3 regions of the Exiguobacterium sp. RM11 genome follow, and region 3 is predicted to be linked to each of the others. Evidence: riboswitches for the same ligand, from Rfam matches in the RefSeq annotation. Region 3 holds a riboswitch; each other region holds the start of a gene.
The links. A riboswitch is a leader RNA that binds a small molecule or an ion and turns the genes downstream of it on or off. The one in region 3 is predicted to bind thiamine pyrophosphate.

Region 1 (4,625 bases), 1.3 Mb from region 3:
TATGGCAACAGCTTCGTCCGAAGTGCCTCGACCGCGCTATCTTGCAACAAAGAAGCGCCCCCTTTCGCCACCATGACAGGATCGACGACGACGTGTTGGAAACGATGACGTTCAAGTGCTGCGGCTACCGCTTCAATTCGCTCCACATCTACCAACATGCCAGTCTTGCATGCTGTAATCTGAAAGTCATTGGCCACTGCATCGATTTGCCGAGTGATCATTTCCGGGGAAATCGCTTCAATCCCATGCACACCTAGTGTGTTTTGAGCCGTAACCGCGGTCAACACACTCGTCCCGAACGCACCGAGCTCTTGAAATGTTTTTAAATCGGCCTGAATACCAGCGCCGCCCCCTGAATCAGATCCTGCAATCGTCAAGACTTGTGGTCTCATGAGGTCGACACCTCGATTCGATTCGTCGGGATTGTATATTGCGTCAATTGATGGAGGGCATTTAAAAAGTGAATCGGAAAATCTCCTGGTCCTTCTGCCCGTTCACTCGCCAACTCCCCGCAATAGGCATATCCTGATACGGCTGTCACCGTCGCCTTGAGGGCATTCTTTTCGACCGCTAGACATGCTCCGACGACCGCACTGAGTAAGCATCCCGTACCGGTCGTATCGGTCATCCGTTTTGTCCCCCCATGAACTTCTATGACGACACTTCCATCGCTGACCATATCCTCTTTTCCGGTCACGGCCACGACACATCCATATCGTTTCGCCGCTTCGAGTGCCAATTGACTTGGTTCATACGCCCCGTCACCCGCATCCACACCTCGTGCTGTCCAATCAACGCCAATCAATGTCGCGATTTCTCCTGCATTCCCACGAATGACCGATACACGGACGTGGCGAAGGATCCGCTCGACGACATCTCGACGGAACGACGTCGCCCCGACACCGACCGGATCGAGTACAATCGGACATCCCGCTTCATTCGCCGCCTGTCCCGCACGAATCATCGTCGCCTCAGTCATCGTGCCGAGTGTCCCGATGTTTAACACGAGCGCATCGCTCACAAACGTCATCTCCGCCACTTCTTCAATCGCATCGGCCATGACGGGAGAAGCACCAATGGCGAGCAGTCCATTCGCCGAAAAGTTAGCAACGACCGTATTTGTGATGTTGTGGATCAACGGTGCCGCTTTTCGAACCTCACTCCAAATCTCATGTCTCATTGGTTGACCTCCTGTGACAATGTCCATGACTCTAGTGTCCACGCCATTTCCCAGAAGGCAACTTCGTAGTAGCAACTCTTCAAGAAGAGTTTCGTGTAACGAAGCCGCTCTTCTTCTGTCGCTTGCCCAGCCAATTCGTCCAATCGGTCAATCTGTTCTTCCACTAGCTCACGGAACCACTCCGAACCGTACGTCGCAATCCAAGCCGAATAAATCGGATGGTCTGGGCGCTTATCCTTTAAGCGTTCACCAATCTCGTAATACACCCAGTAACACGGAAGGATTGACGCCAATACGTCACCGAGTGTCGGTCCTGCCTGTTGCATGTGGAGCGCATACGCATACGCGGTCGGTGCCGGCTCGAATGTCGCCAGTTCAACATCCGTCACATTGAGCATCGTAAAGAACTCACGATGAAGTGCGAGTTCCGCCTCGATCGTGTGTAAGGCATGTGTTAAAAAGCGACTCGATAGTTCCATTGTCGGTGCGAGCGTCGCCCCTTTGGCCTGCACTTTTGAGAATTGATTCAAGTAATACGAATCTTGCATGACGTAATGTCTAAACTTTTTCTCATCGAGTGTTCCTTCTCCGAGTGAACGAACGAACGGATGATGAAAGCTTGCTTCAAACAATCCATCTGCTTCCTGACGTAAGTGATCTGTAAATTTCATAGTAACTCCCCCTTATCACAGATAAAAAGACGCCGCCTCCCATAACGGAAGCGGCGTCTCGGACAGTCATATCTAGGTGAAGCCATATGAGTCGTTTCGCCCACTTCCCTACGCTAGTTTGAACTAGATCAGGTTCGAAGGGTCTGGACCATGTCCATCTCAGCCGCGTGACGCGACTCCCCTAGTGGCAAACATTATGAAATTCAGTCGTCTTCGACCACATTCTATCAATCTTTTCATCAATTGCAAACCTTTTCCGATTCTGTTTTTCATTCTTCGCTTCGGGAATGGGTAAATGAACTCATTTACATGAAAAGGATGTGTCCGGATTGAATACGATTTTATTAACCATTGCATTACTCTTCATCAGTTTGAACGTGTTTTGGTTTTTCAAACGTCAAACGTACAAGCAAACAGGATTTGACGGGAGATTGTTCGCTCAGTTGTTCGTTAGCCTACTTGGTGTCATGTTAGGATTCACATTGATTTATTATGCTTTGTCTCGTGATTCAGTCATTCTTGTGACTTCACTCGAATCCATGAATGCCGTTGAACCGACTTGGGAAAACCTCCTGTATTTCAGCGGGGTCACTTTATTATCAATCGGATTTGGTGATTTGTTGCCGATTGGTTTGACCCGATTATTCGCCATCATCGAAGGCGCCATCGGCATTTTGTTACCGAGTGCCTTCTTCATCAAATCGATGTATCAAAAAGACAAGTGAACATATCCTAGCGCCCCGTGATGAGTAAGAACATATTAAATGCGACGACACCAAGGGGGAGCATCGCAACCAAAATGATTGGCCATTTTTTTAAGCGAATGCCGACAAAGAGGACAAGACTTCCGACTAGAAGAGCAATAAATGTCGTATATGGGTTCATGAAAAAACGCTCCTTTCTCTATAAGGAGCGTTTCCCGGCTCACGGCCTCATTAATCGTTCGAATGTCGAAGTGTTGCACATGCGGCACGGACGCGTCTGGCTTCTTCTTCCCGGAAGACGAAATCACCTTGTTCCGCGACACGCTGCGCGCAAAAGAAGAAGAGTGATTGCAGGCGATCATGCGTGTCTTCAATTGCGCTCAGCTCAGCCGAGGCATACGTCGCCGTGAGCATCTCCCACAATTCTTCCGGTAAATGCTCTCGCATCCCGTCGCCCGATTTCCCGAGATTCACAGAAAAGTTCGTCGCATAGCCGATATTCCATTGCATCATCTGACGGAGCATATTTCGCATGATGTCGAGATGATCGAGCGCGTATAACACCTGGTGTCGTTTGATTCCTTTGACAACATAGAGTGACACCCACCAAAATTCATTCCAACAAGACGCATACTCATCAGCAGACGGGCGTGTCACACGGTATGTGTCGTCTGACGGTGTCACACTCGGATGATGGTCTCGGTCGAACACGATTTGACTGAGCGAATCGGCTTCGAGCATCTCATCAAGTTGCTCGATGCTTCGAATCGTCAAATCAATACGATGTCCGTCTACATACTGCACCAAAAATGCCACATGTCGTTCAGGATCAGACGTTTCAGGTATCTGCATGATCAAGACTTCTCCAAACATATCGATCCATGAGCGATCGGTCGCAACCGCTTTTACATCTTCTACGTAAAAAGTGAGGTCGACATCCTGATACGCGTCCGCTTGTACATTCGGATTGACGAGCGAGCCGTTCAAGACGACCGTTCGGATGTATTCACGTTCTTTTGCGAACGCAATCAACTGTTCAATCATTTGTTCCGGTTTCATTCTATAATCGCCCCCAATGAGCGCGCGACTTGGATTGCCTGCATCGCGTCTAATTTTGTTTGTTGTAACGTCACGTTTGAAAAATCAACCCCATCGACAAGTGCTCCTCTGAAGTCAGCACCACGGCACACCGCATGTTGAAGTGTCGCTCGTGACAAGTCCGCCTGATGCCAAACCGTCTCGGTCAAATCGGCACCGTATAGGTCCGCCTCAACCATACGAACGTGGGTCCAATCCATTTTCTTGAGTGACACGTGACGAAGGTTGACGAATGACCAGTCCCCTTCTGTGACATGGACGCCCTCAAACTGACTCTCCTCAAAGGAAGACCCCGTCATTTTACATTGCTCAAACTCACTCGTGAACAAATTGGCACCATGGAACTGACAGTTCAAAAATGAGCTGCCGACATGACGGGACGCATTCCATTTCGAATCGGTAAAATCACAGTTGATGAACTGACAGCGCTCCGTTTGTAGTTCCGTCGCATCGACGTATGTGAAGCGACAGTTCTCGAACGTGATGTGTGACAGCTCTTCGTCACGGAGTGTCACGTCGCGGAAATCTTCATCTCGGTATTGCGTATGTGGTTGAAACATAATATCCCTCCTTCAGGTATACTAGAACAGATTACAAAGATTGGAAGTGATATAGATGGACCTCGTATTCCCGACCGAACAAGGCGTCTTCAATTACCGCGTCGCCGGTATTTTCGTGAAAGACGGACACGTATTGATTCACCGAAATATCCGGGATGACTTTTGGGCACTGCCTGGCGGTCGCGTGACGCTCGGTGAAGAAGCCGCAACCGCCCTCGCGCGCGAGCTACATGAAGAATTGGATATGTGCGTGACCGATACCACGTTCGCCTTCGTCCACGAGAATTTATTTACCTACAACGAACAGCCGTTTCATGAGATTGGACTGTACTTTTATGTAGACGGTGATCTCCCGCTCCAAGAAGGAGACTTTTATGGACCTGAAGGAGACCACCTCATCTATCGTTGGCAA
Region 2 (4,625 bases), 1.3 Mb from region 3:
ACGAAAACGTCCCGGCCGATTCGATCGGGTTTTGCGTCGCAATGACGAAGAATGGTTTTGGCATCGGATACGTCTCTCCCCCGATGGAGACTTGCCGTTCTTCCATCGCCTCGAGCAAGGCGGACTGCGTTCGTGGAACCGCTCGGTTGATTTCATCGATCAAGACGATATTCGCAAAGATTGGTCCTTGTCGATGCTCGAACGTCTGGGTCTGCATGTTGAAATAATCTGCGCCAATCACGTCAGACGGTAACAAATCGGCCGTGAACTGAATCCGGGAAAACGCGCCGTCAAAGCTAGTTGCAATCGTCTTGGCCAGTAACGTTTTCCCCGTTCCTGGCACATCTTCTAACAAAATGTGTCCTTCCGCGAGTAACGCCGTACAACAGAGGCGTACGACATCCTCTTTTCCTAAATACACCTCGTTCAACTGTTTGATGACCTGCTCCATGCCCATATGACGACCTCCATTTTTTGTCTTACTCAAACTTTACCTTTTTATGGTAAGATAAACAACAAATAGTCTGAACATTCAAAAAGGAGGTATCCTCTTGCGCTGGACGAACAAGTTTCTTCTCCTGATTGCCACCACACTCCTTGGTACGTTCACGATGATAGTGGTTGCAACGAGTGTATTCGAGTGGCTCTATAATCCGGAAACGATCCCCGTCGAGGAAAATAACAGTCCTCCGACTGATCTCTTATCGGATGAAGATGATGGAATTTTAATTGGTGAATCCAAAGCAGATTACCCATTTAAATTGGACCCCCAAAAAGGAAAGCATAACTTTTTTGAGAGAATCACGGAATCTGGAGAATCTACACGACGAAATCTCGGGTTATTCGGCGCTTTGCTTGCGCTCGGTTGCCTGTCCTTTTATATCTATCGAAAACGGAAGCAACGTTTGGCGCGCGCACGAGATCATGCTGATTCAAACGCAGACCCGCTTGTCGAATCGCTACAACGCGAAAACGCTTCGTCCGTTTCGACGCTCACAGCGTTCACGAACGTCCCGATTCGTGATGCACTGATCACATTCAACCAATCTCTCGTACCAGCCAAGCGATTGCGTGCTCATGAGACACTGCAAGAGTGGTTCCAACGCATCGATTTACCGATGAACCCGTCCGTTTATCATGCGGTTCGCTACGGCACCTCATCAGGTGTGACGATTTCTGAAGAAGATACGCTTCACTTTAAGAGCATACTCGATCACTATACGACCCATCCTCACCCCGAGTGAGAATGTGCACAGGTTCTACTTTTCATTCATGAATGATAAAATGGTGGAAAATGTCAGTTAAGGGGATGAAATCATGAGACGATGGGTGATGTTCGGATTAGGTGCACTTTTACTGACGGGTTGTACGGATACAGATACGGTGGCAGACAATCCGATCCCAATCGAATCAACCGATGAACCCATCACCGAATGGACACGTGAAGACTTTAAAGACGTTTATGACCAATATGAACAAACACAACCACTCCTCGCTGCGCTCGAGCAACAAGGCATCAAACCGTTCCGCGAGACGTTTGAACGCGTCATCATTGCCGGAAACGGGCTTGAGCACACATATGCAGATATTTATCCGTTCAAACTCGATGATGGGACGTATGCCACGGTATTCGACAGTCAGGACGGAACGGTAATCAATGGATCTGAGTCGGTCGCCCCGCTGTTTTGGCAAGAGGAGTCTTTCCTTCAATACGTCGAAGAGATTGAAAACCGGAAATTCGGCACAAGTGCCCCACCTACCGATGTCGTCCTAACGCAGGATGAATTTCAATCCGTCTATGACGGCCATGCGTACACATCAGCCCTCCTCGTCGAACTCGATGAAGCGGGTATCGAACTGGCACGGGAACCAATCGACGATGTGATTATCGCTGGGAATGGCGTGACCGAAGTCACTGCCGACTTGTTCGTGTTCGATGTCGAAGGTGGATATGCCATCGTATACGATCAAGATGGAGAAATTTTAAAAGGTCCCGAATCCATCTCACCGCTCTTTTGGAACGAGAAGGACTATGAGGACCTGTTAGCCAAGTATGAAGGATAATTTCATGAACCCTCCCGATTTCAGATAGCTATGTTATACTCAAACCAATAAACGACCACTAGGGGAGCCCTCGGGCTGAGACGGCATTTGCCGGACCCTTTGAACCTGATCTGGCTCATACCAGCGTAGGGAAGTGGCTTGGGATACGTCTCTGTATGTCCACGCCATTTTTCCGTCTGGAAACGTGGCGTTTTTATTTTTGAAAGGAGACTATTCATGCGTATTCAACAACTCACTTGGATGGCGATGCTCGTTGCCATCGCCGTCGTCGGCTCGATGTTCATCTCGATTCCTACAGGTGTCGCCCGCGCTTATCCGATTCAACATATGGTGAACGTGATTGCCGCAGTTACCGTCGGCCCAATCGGAGCCGTCCTCGTCGCATTCGTGACCGGACTCATTCGCGTCATGACCGGCACAGGGTCACTTCTCGCGTTCCCCGGTGGCATGATTGGTGCACTTCTTGCTGGTATGTTCTTCGTTCGCACGAATCGCGTCTATGCTGCCGCTCTCGGAGAAATCATCGGAACCGGTGTCATCGCCTCGTTGATTGCCGTCCCGTATGCGAAACTGTTGATGGGTTCGACGTTCGGTGCCTTCTTCTTCGTTCCAGCGTTCCTTGCCTCTAGTTTGACAGGCGCGCTTCTCGGTTGGCTCGTCTTATCACGTGTCAAACAGTTGCGACCGAGCATACTCAAATAACGTATTTTGATTTAGGAATCCGACCGGCTCATGACGGTCGGGTTTTTGTGTGATAAACCCAGATTGCTTCGCCGTTCCATTCATCAATCAAACCGCTGTCGACAAAGCCGTTCTTCGCATAAAATCGTTTCGCAGCTTCATTCTCTTGATGGAGGCTCAGGATGATATCATCCACATCGTATTGTGTCTGGATAAATTCCACTGCCATGCGTAGACACTTCGTCCCAACACCTTTCCCCTGCTCATTGTGATCAATCATGAAGCGGTCGAGCCATACATAACGTTCTGTCTGATTTTCTGCTCCGACCATCATGAAGCCAACCGGTCGCTCACCGTCATAAAATGCATAGCTCTGCCAATTATATTTCGTATCCTCGACCATCTCTTGAAGCGACTCGGCATTCGTCTCGATGAATCGGGACTGTTTCTCGTCCACTGATAGAGTGATGATTGCCTCTCGATTGAATGCATCAATCGGCTGAATCGTGATTTCATTTCCTTTCATGCTTTCACCTCATTGATTTTCTCTTTCTTTCATACGCTTTCTCCCGTAAAAAGTTTCTTCCCCCGTATCTTCGAGATCATGCATTCGCTACACTAATAAGAGAAAAGGAGGTTATCACATGTTCCGAATCGGAAGTATCTTCATTCCCGTATCAGATGTAGAACAGTCCCTACACTGGTATACCACTTATTTTGATGCCAAAGAAATTGGTCGCTGGGAAGGAGGCATCGGTTTGTGTCTACCAGACGGTTCGACTCAACTCGGATTGATCCAAACCTCGTCACCGCAACCCGCAACGTTCAAAGATGCGTCAGGACAAGCCCATGTCTATTTCAACGTCATTTGTGAAGACATTCATTTCGCGTATCAATCGTTCGAACAAGCAGGGTTGATTGCGACACCGCTTCACGATTTCGGAGGCATGTCTTGCTTTGACGTAGTGGACCCGGATGGCCATACGATCAGTCTTATCTCGGAAGATGTGACTTCCCCGTTCCACCGCAATCGCGTGAACGACCTACAAACGAAAGGAAAGTCTTAATGAAACAAATTCACCATATCTGTATCCAAACCCCAGATTATGCCGCATCAAAGTCATTTTACGAAGCGCTCGGTTTTGAGCTCGTCCAAGAATCGCCAAACTTCCACACACGTGACTTCAATAGTTGGCTCAAACTCGGGGATTTTTATATCGAGCTCCAGACTGCTAAAACGGATGAAACGTTACAAGACTATTCGAAACATGCGGCCGGTCCCGTCCATTTCGCCCTCTATGTGGACGATCTCGAAGCGGAAGTCGCTCGACTCGAACAGCTCGGTGTCACGTTCTTGCCGAAGCACGGTGGCAACATCTACTTCGTCGTCGATGGACATTTAAGTAAACTAAAAGCACCGGAAGGAACCATCATTGAACTGCGTGATACGTTTCTGATTAACTGAGGCCCTGTGCCTCTTTTTTGTTGGACACATCTTCACGTTTCCCTCACTCGTCTCATCGGGAATGGGTATGAAAAGGATGTGTTGTTCATGATCAAATATCTCGATTATTGGAGCTACTTGTCACTCTCCCTGGCAAAGCTCTTCTTTTTTAGCTGGTTGACCGCGACGGCGTTCGACTTCTCGTTTTTCCTCATCAATTTGGCGACGATTCTGCTCCTGACGAGCTGGGCACTTGCCGTGTCTTACCCGATTCGCCGATGGATTTTATACGTTTCTCTGTTCCTGCATAGTACCCTACTCGTCTCGGACGTCTGGTACTATCGCTATTTTGAAGACTTATTATCTGTCGCCTTACTGTCTGATATCGGACAGATGGGAGATGTCGGGGGTGGCTTCTTGACGCTCATCCGCCCGA
Region 3 (4,625 bases):
GCATGTCGATATGTACGTCTTCATCTTCTTGACGTACGACGACACCACGCGCGTAATTTTCACGTTTTAATAATTCAGCAATGCCGTCTTTCAGTTGTGCTTGTGAAGCCATGCCGACCACACCGAAGCATTCCATCGCCGCACCACCTGCGAGTGTCGCGATGACGTCACTTGTGATGTCAATATTGCCATATGTTGTCTTCATTTCAATTGCCATATGGAGTAGCCTCCTTTATTCGGAATGATTCCTAATGTACATTCTACAATAAGTACCTAGTTATTAAAAGAACCTGCTCCAGAAACTCGGTCAATTAACGCGATAACCTCATTCATTATTCAAATCCTTGAGAGTAATGTCAAGTTTTTTTCTTGTCATGGTACGATTTTCTAGTTGCATCGGGAAAAAAGCCGTGCTAATATAAACGAGTGTCTATTAGGACGAACCCACATAAAAAAGGAGGGGAAACGCATGGCACGTAAATGCTACGTAACAGGTAAATCACCTAAATCAGGTAACAACCGTTCGCACGCACTCAACAAGACAAAACGTACTTGGGGTGTAAACGTACAAAAAGTTCGTATTCTCGTTGACGGTAAACCGAAACGCGTTTGGGTTTCAGCTCGCGCACTTAAATCAGGTCTCGTTGAACGCGTATAATACTTATACACGAACGAATAAATCCCAGCGGCATTCGCCGATGGGATTTTTTTTTGCTTATTTTTTGATGATCATGACAAGAACCATTCCGTGATGGACCGTCAATCGGGCAGACGCTTCGGTCCATTCATTCGAAATCGTCAACGCCTCCCCACTCTTGACCTCATGATGGTCGAGTGGATATTTGACACCTTCAATCGAGATCGTGGCCGTCTTCCAAGGCATGAAGGAAAGATAGTGCCCGTCTCGCTTCATAATGACCTCGCTACCTGTTCTCACGAGATAAACCGTTTGACCTTCTCCGTGAAGAACCATCTCCGGATACGTTTCAAGTAAGCCGACGTTCGCAAACGTCATATCGATGCGTCCGCCTAAGCCACCATATACATCCATCCGTGTCGCCCCGCGTTCTCTCGCGAACGCTAGTGCAATCTCTAAGTCCGTCACGTCTTTCTCCGAAGGATAGCGTAGCGCCTCCTCAGGCGGTAGTCCTTTAAACGAATCAAAGTCCCCGACCACGACGTCTGGCATGATCTCTTCATCTAATAATCTTTGATATCCACCATCGACACCGATGACAAAATCGGCATCACGCGGTAAGTCCGGAATGGGTTCCGGACTAGCCGCGACTATCAAAATATTCATTGACGGAGATCCCGTGTCGCCACACGCGTGAAACGTGGTGCTGTCGTGAAGAGGAGCACTAACACGATGGCTGAGATGACAAAGGATGGTGCCATATACGTAGCATTGTAGCCGAGTGAATAGGCGACGACCGGACCTTCTGCATATTCAGCAAAGAAGACAATTCCCGAGATGACGTGCGCCGCGTATCGTAACATCGAACCAAGGAGCGCCCCGAGTACTAAATATGTGGCAAGCGTCTTCGTCGCCCCGTTGCTCGCAGCTTGCTTCACACGCCCCGCGAACACTCCGGCCATTCCGACGAGACCATAAGCGACCGTATAGTCGAGCAGGAATTGTACAGGCGTGAAAATATAGGCACCGAACAAGAGTTGAAGTGTCCCGACGAGGGCACCTGTTGCGAGACCACCTTTTAATCCGTGGCGGAATGCCATCACAAAGATCGGGAGCATCGCTAAACTGATGGATCCCCCTTGTGGCAAACGGTATGGAATGAGCAAATCAAAAATGAGCCCGAGCGCTGCAAACAATGAAATTTCAATGAGCGCTTGTAATTTGAAACGTGATTTCATCTTTCTTCCTCCTTTATTTGGTTGAACGACAAAAAGCAGCATGACGTAAACGCCATGCTGCTTGGATTCGCAACGTGCATTTTCGCCACATCCCTACGTCCGTGTGAACGGAACAGGTTCAAAGGGTTAGCGTATGCCTCTCAGCCACATGATGTGACACCCCTTGCGACTCTATCTTGTTGTTCTATCGTCGATTATACACGAGATGCGCCACGAATGCTATCGATGGCTGCTTTATAATCTGGTTGATTATAGATGGCTGATCCCGCAACAAGGACATCAGCCCCTGCGTCGATGCAATATTTTGCCGTTTCCGCGTTGACACCACCATCGATTTCAATCTCAAAATCAAGCTGACGGTCTTGGCGGAGATGACTGAGTGCTGAAATTTTCGGTACGACCGATTCGATGAAGGCTTGTCCCCCGAACCCTGGGTTGACGGTCATGAGCAATACCATGTCGACGTCCGCAAGCACGTGTTCAATCGTCGAGAGCGGTGTATGCGGGTTCAAGACGACTCCGCATTTTGCGCCAGCCGCTTTGATTTGTTGCAAGACGCGATGCAAATGGTTCGTCGCTTCCACGTGAACGGTCACGATGTCCGCTCCCGCTTTCACGAAGTCTTCGACATAGCGTTCCGGTTGGTCAATCATCAAATGCACATCGAGGACCATGTCTGATTTTTTACGCAAGCTTGCGAGGACCGGCAGACCAATCGAGATGTTCGGCACGAACTGTCCGTCCATGACGTCAAAATGGATATAGTCCGCTCCCGCTTCTTGGACAGCTTTCACTTCCGCCTCCAAATTGGCAAAGTCGGCCGCTAAAATAGATGGTGCAATTTTAATCATCTGTCAATACCTCCGTTTTCGATCGTTTAACTCTTCCATAAAGGTAACATAATTCTCGTATCGTGTTGAAGCGATTTCACCATTTTCAACGGCTTGTTTGATGGCACATCCCGGTTCATTCAGATGAGCACATCCACGGAACTTACAATCGTCATGGCGTTCCACGAAATCAGGGAAGCACCATCTGAGTTCATCTGCCTCAAGTTCTTGCGGAAACTCCAAGCTTGAAAATCCAGGTGTGTCGGCAACAAGACCATCCGCTAATTGAATCAACGTCACGTGACGCGTCGTATGCTTTCCACGACCGAGTGATTTAGAGATTTCCCCTGTCGCCAACTCGAGCTCTGGCGCGACGGCGTTAAGTAACGAACTTTTCCCGACACCGGTCTGACCGGCGAAGACGCTCGTCTTCCCTTTGAAGAGACCGCGCACTTCATCCACTCCGTGCGCTTGCTCCGTCGATGTCTCAATCACGTCATACCCGATGGCGCGATAACGTGCAATCGCTTCTTGTATCGGCTCGACTTCATGTTCATCGAGCAAGTCCATCTTCGTCAAGACGATGATTGGATGAATTTGCTTTGACTCGATGAGGACGAGGAAACGGTCGAGTAAATGATATGAAAACGCCGGTTCTTTTACTGAAAAGAGGAGGAACGCCTGATCGATATTGGCAATCGGCGGGCGAACGAGGTGGTTTTGACGCTCTTCCACCTCTAAAATATAGCCGGTCCCATCTTCTTGATCTTGAATCACCACATCATCGCCGACGACCGGTGAGATGTTGCGTTTTCGAAAGTTTCCTCTGGCCCGACAACGAATCTCTTGATTCGTCTCGGTCATCACATCGTAAAACCCGCCTTGAAGGCGAATGATTGTTCCTTTCATTATGACTACCTCCTTTAAAAAAGAGGTGACGACACCGTCACCTCTTTATTGTGCCTCTTCAGCTTGTGCATATGTGACTGAATCTGTTCGGACAATCTCACCATCGACTTCAATCGTCGCCGTCCCGACTTCGTCAGGGGCAATGACGAGCGTATACGAATACGTTGTCGTCTCTGTGATTTGATCACGAAGCACCTCAATCTCACCGCGTGCGTCAACCGTACGAATCACGACTTCGACCGTCTTCGGTTTCTTGTCTTTGTCCGGTTGCTCGACTTCCACGGTCACTTCACGTTCAATTGAAATATCAGTCGGTTCAACGCCTTCCGATACGATGACCGTGAGCTCCGTTCCCGGGTCGACTGCTGTCCCGGCTGTCGGAAGTTGACGGATGATTTGACCTTTTGGAACACTTGTCGAAAATTCATCCCGCTTCACGATTTTCAATTTGTTCTGTTCAGCATAAATGGATGCTTCGTCGAACGTATATCCAGCAAGGTTCGATAGTTCCACTTTGTTGCTTCCTGTCGAAACGACGAGTGTGACCGTCACCTCTGAAGGAACGACCTCTTCACCTGGGTCGACCGATTGCGAAATCACGTCTCCACTATTCACCGTTTCGGAAGCTTCTGTTGTGATTTCAAGGTCGCTGAATGCCAAGTCTTTCAACATACGTTCGGCAGCAGTTTGCGAGAGACCTTCTACGTTCGGCATTTCGACCGTCTCTTTTCCGGCCGATACGACAATCGTCACGGTCGTTCCGCGTTTTGGCTTACGTCCTTCTTGCGGGTTTTGCGAAATGACCTCACCCTCCGCAATATCATCGCTCGCCCGTTCTGTCACTTCGACGACAAACCCGGAAGCTTCAAGCTCTGTCGTCGCATCCCCGATACTCATACCGACGACATCCGGCACGACGGAACGCGACATCTCATCGGCAACCACGTAAGCGGCAATGCTTCCACCAATCAATAGAACGATGAGTAAGATCCAAATCCACCATTTTCGTTT

Region 1: it holds a riboswitch for thiamine pyrophosphate, as region 3 does, so the genes downstream of both, tenA (thiaminase II) here and thiT (energy-coupled thiamine transporter ThiT) in region 3, are expected to answer to the same signal.
Region 2: it holds a riboswitch for thiamine pyrophosphate, as region 3 does, so the genes downstream of both, thiW (energy coupling factor transporter S component ThiW) here and thiT (energy-coupled thiamine transporter ThiT) in region 3, are expected to answer to the same signal.

What each region holds. Positions count from the first base shown of each region.
Region 1 is NZ_CM187558.1:200,525-205,149, reverse strand. It holds gene thiD (bifunctional hydroxymethylpyrimidine kinase/phosphomethylpyrimidine kinase) at 1-392, opposite strand, end outside; gene thiM (hydroxyethylthiazole kinase) at 389-1,180, opposite strand; gene tenA (thiaminase II) at 1,177-1,851, opposite strand; TPP riboswitch at 1,940-2,044, opposite strand; gene AC5LIL_RS01210 (ion channel) at 2,172-2,576, shown strand; gene AC5LIL_RS01205 (hypothetical protein) at 2,584-2,736, opposite strand; gene AC5LIL_RS01200 (aminoglycoside 6-adenylyltransferase) at 2,787-3,614, opposite strand; gene AC5LIL_RS01195 (pentapeptide repeat-containing protein) at 3,611-4,213, opposite strand; gene AC5LIL_RS01190 (NUDIX hydrolase) at 4,269-4,625, shown strand, end outside.
Region 2 is NZ_CM187558.1:169,614-174,238, reverse strand. It holds gene AC5LIL_RS01005 (AAA family ATPase) at 1-457, opposite strand, end outside; gene AC5LIL_RS01000 (hypothetical protein) at 552-1,244, shown strand; gene AC5LIL_RS00995 (hypothetical protein) at 1,318-2,064, shown strand; TPP riboswitch at 2,115-2,213, shown strand; gene thiW (energy coupling factor transporter S component ThiW) at 2,281-2,766, shown strand; gene AC5LIL_RS00985 (GNAT family N-acetyltransferase) at 2,795-3,271, opposite strand; gene AC5LIL_RS00980 (VOC family protein) at 3,390-3,812, shown strand; gene AC5LIL_RS00975 (VOC family protein) at 3,812-4,210, shown strand; gene AC5LIL_RS00970 (LTA synthase family protein) at 4,298-4,625, shown strand, end outside.
Region 3 is NZ_CM187558.1:1,717,745-1,722,369, forward strand. It holds gene AC5LIL_RS08985 (Asp23/Gls24 family envelope stress response protein) at 1-217, opposite strand, end outside; gene rpmB (50S ribosomal protein L28) at 470-658, shown strand; gene AC5LIL_RS08995 (thiamine diphosphokinase) at 716-1,303, opposite strand; gene thiT (energy-coupled thiamine transporter ThiT) at 1,300-1,875, opposite strand; TPP riboswitch at 1,949-2,049, opposite strand; gene rpe (ribulose-phosphate 3-epimerase) at 2,070-2,726, opposite strand; gene rsgA (ribosome small subunit-dependent GTPase A) at 2,730-3,617, opposite strand; gene pknB (Stk1 family PASTA domain-containing Ser/Thr kinase) at 3,660-4,625, opposite strand, start outside.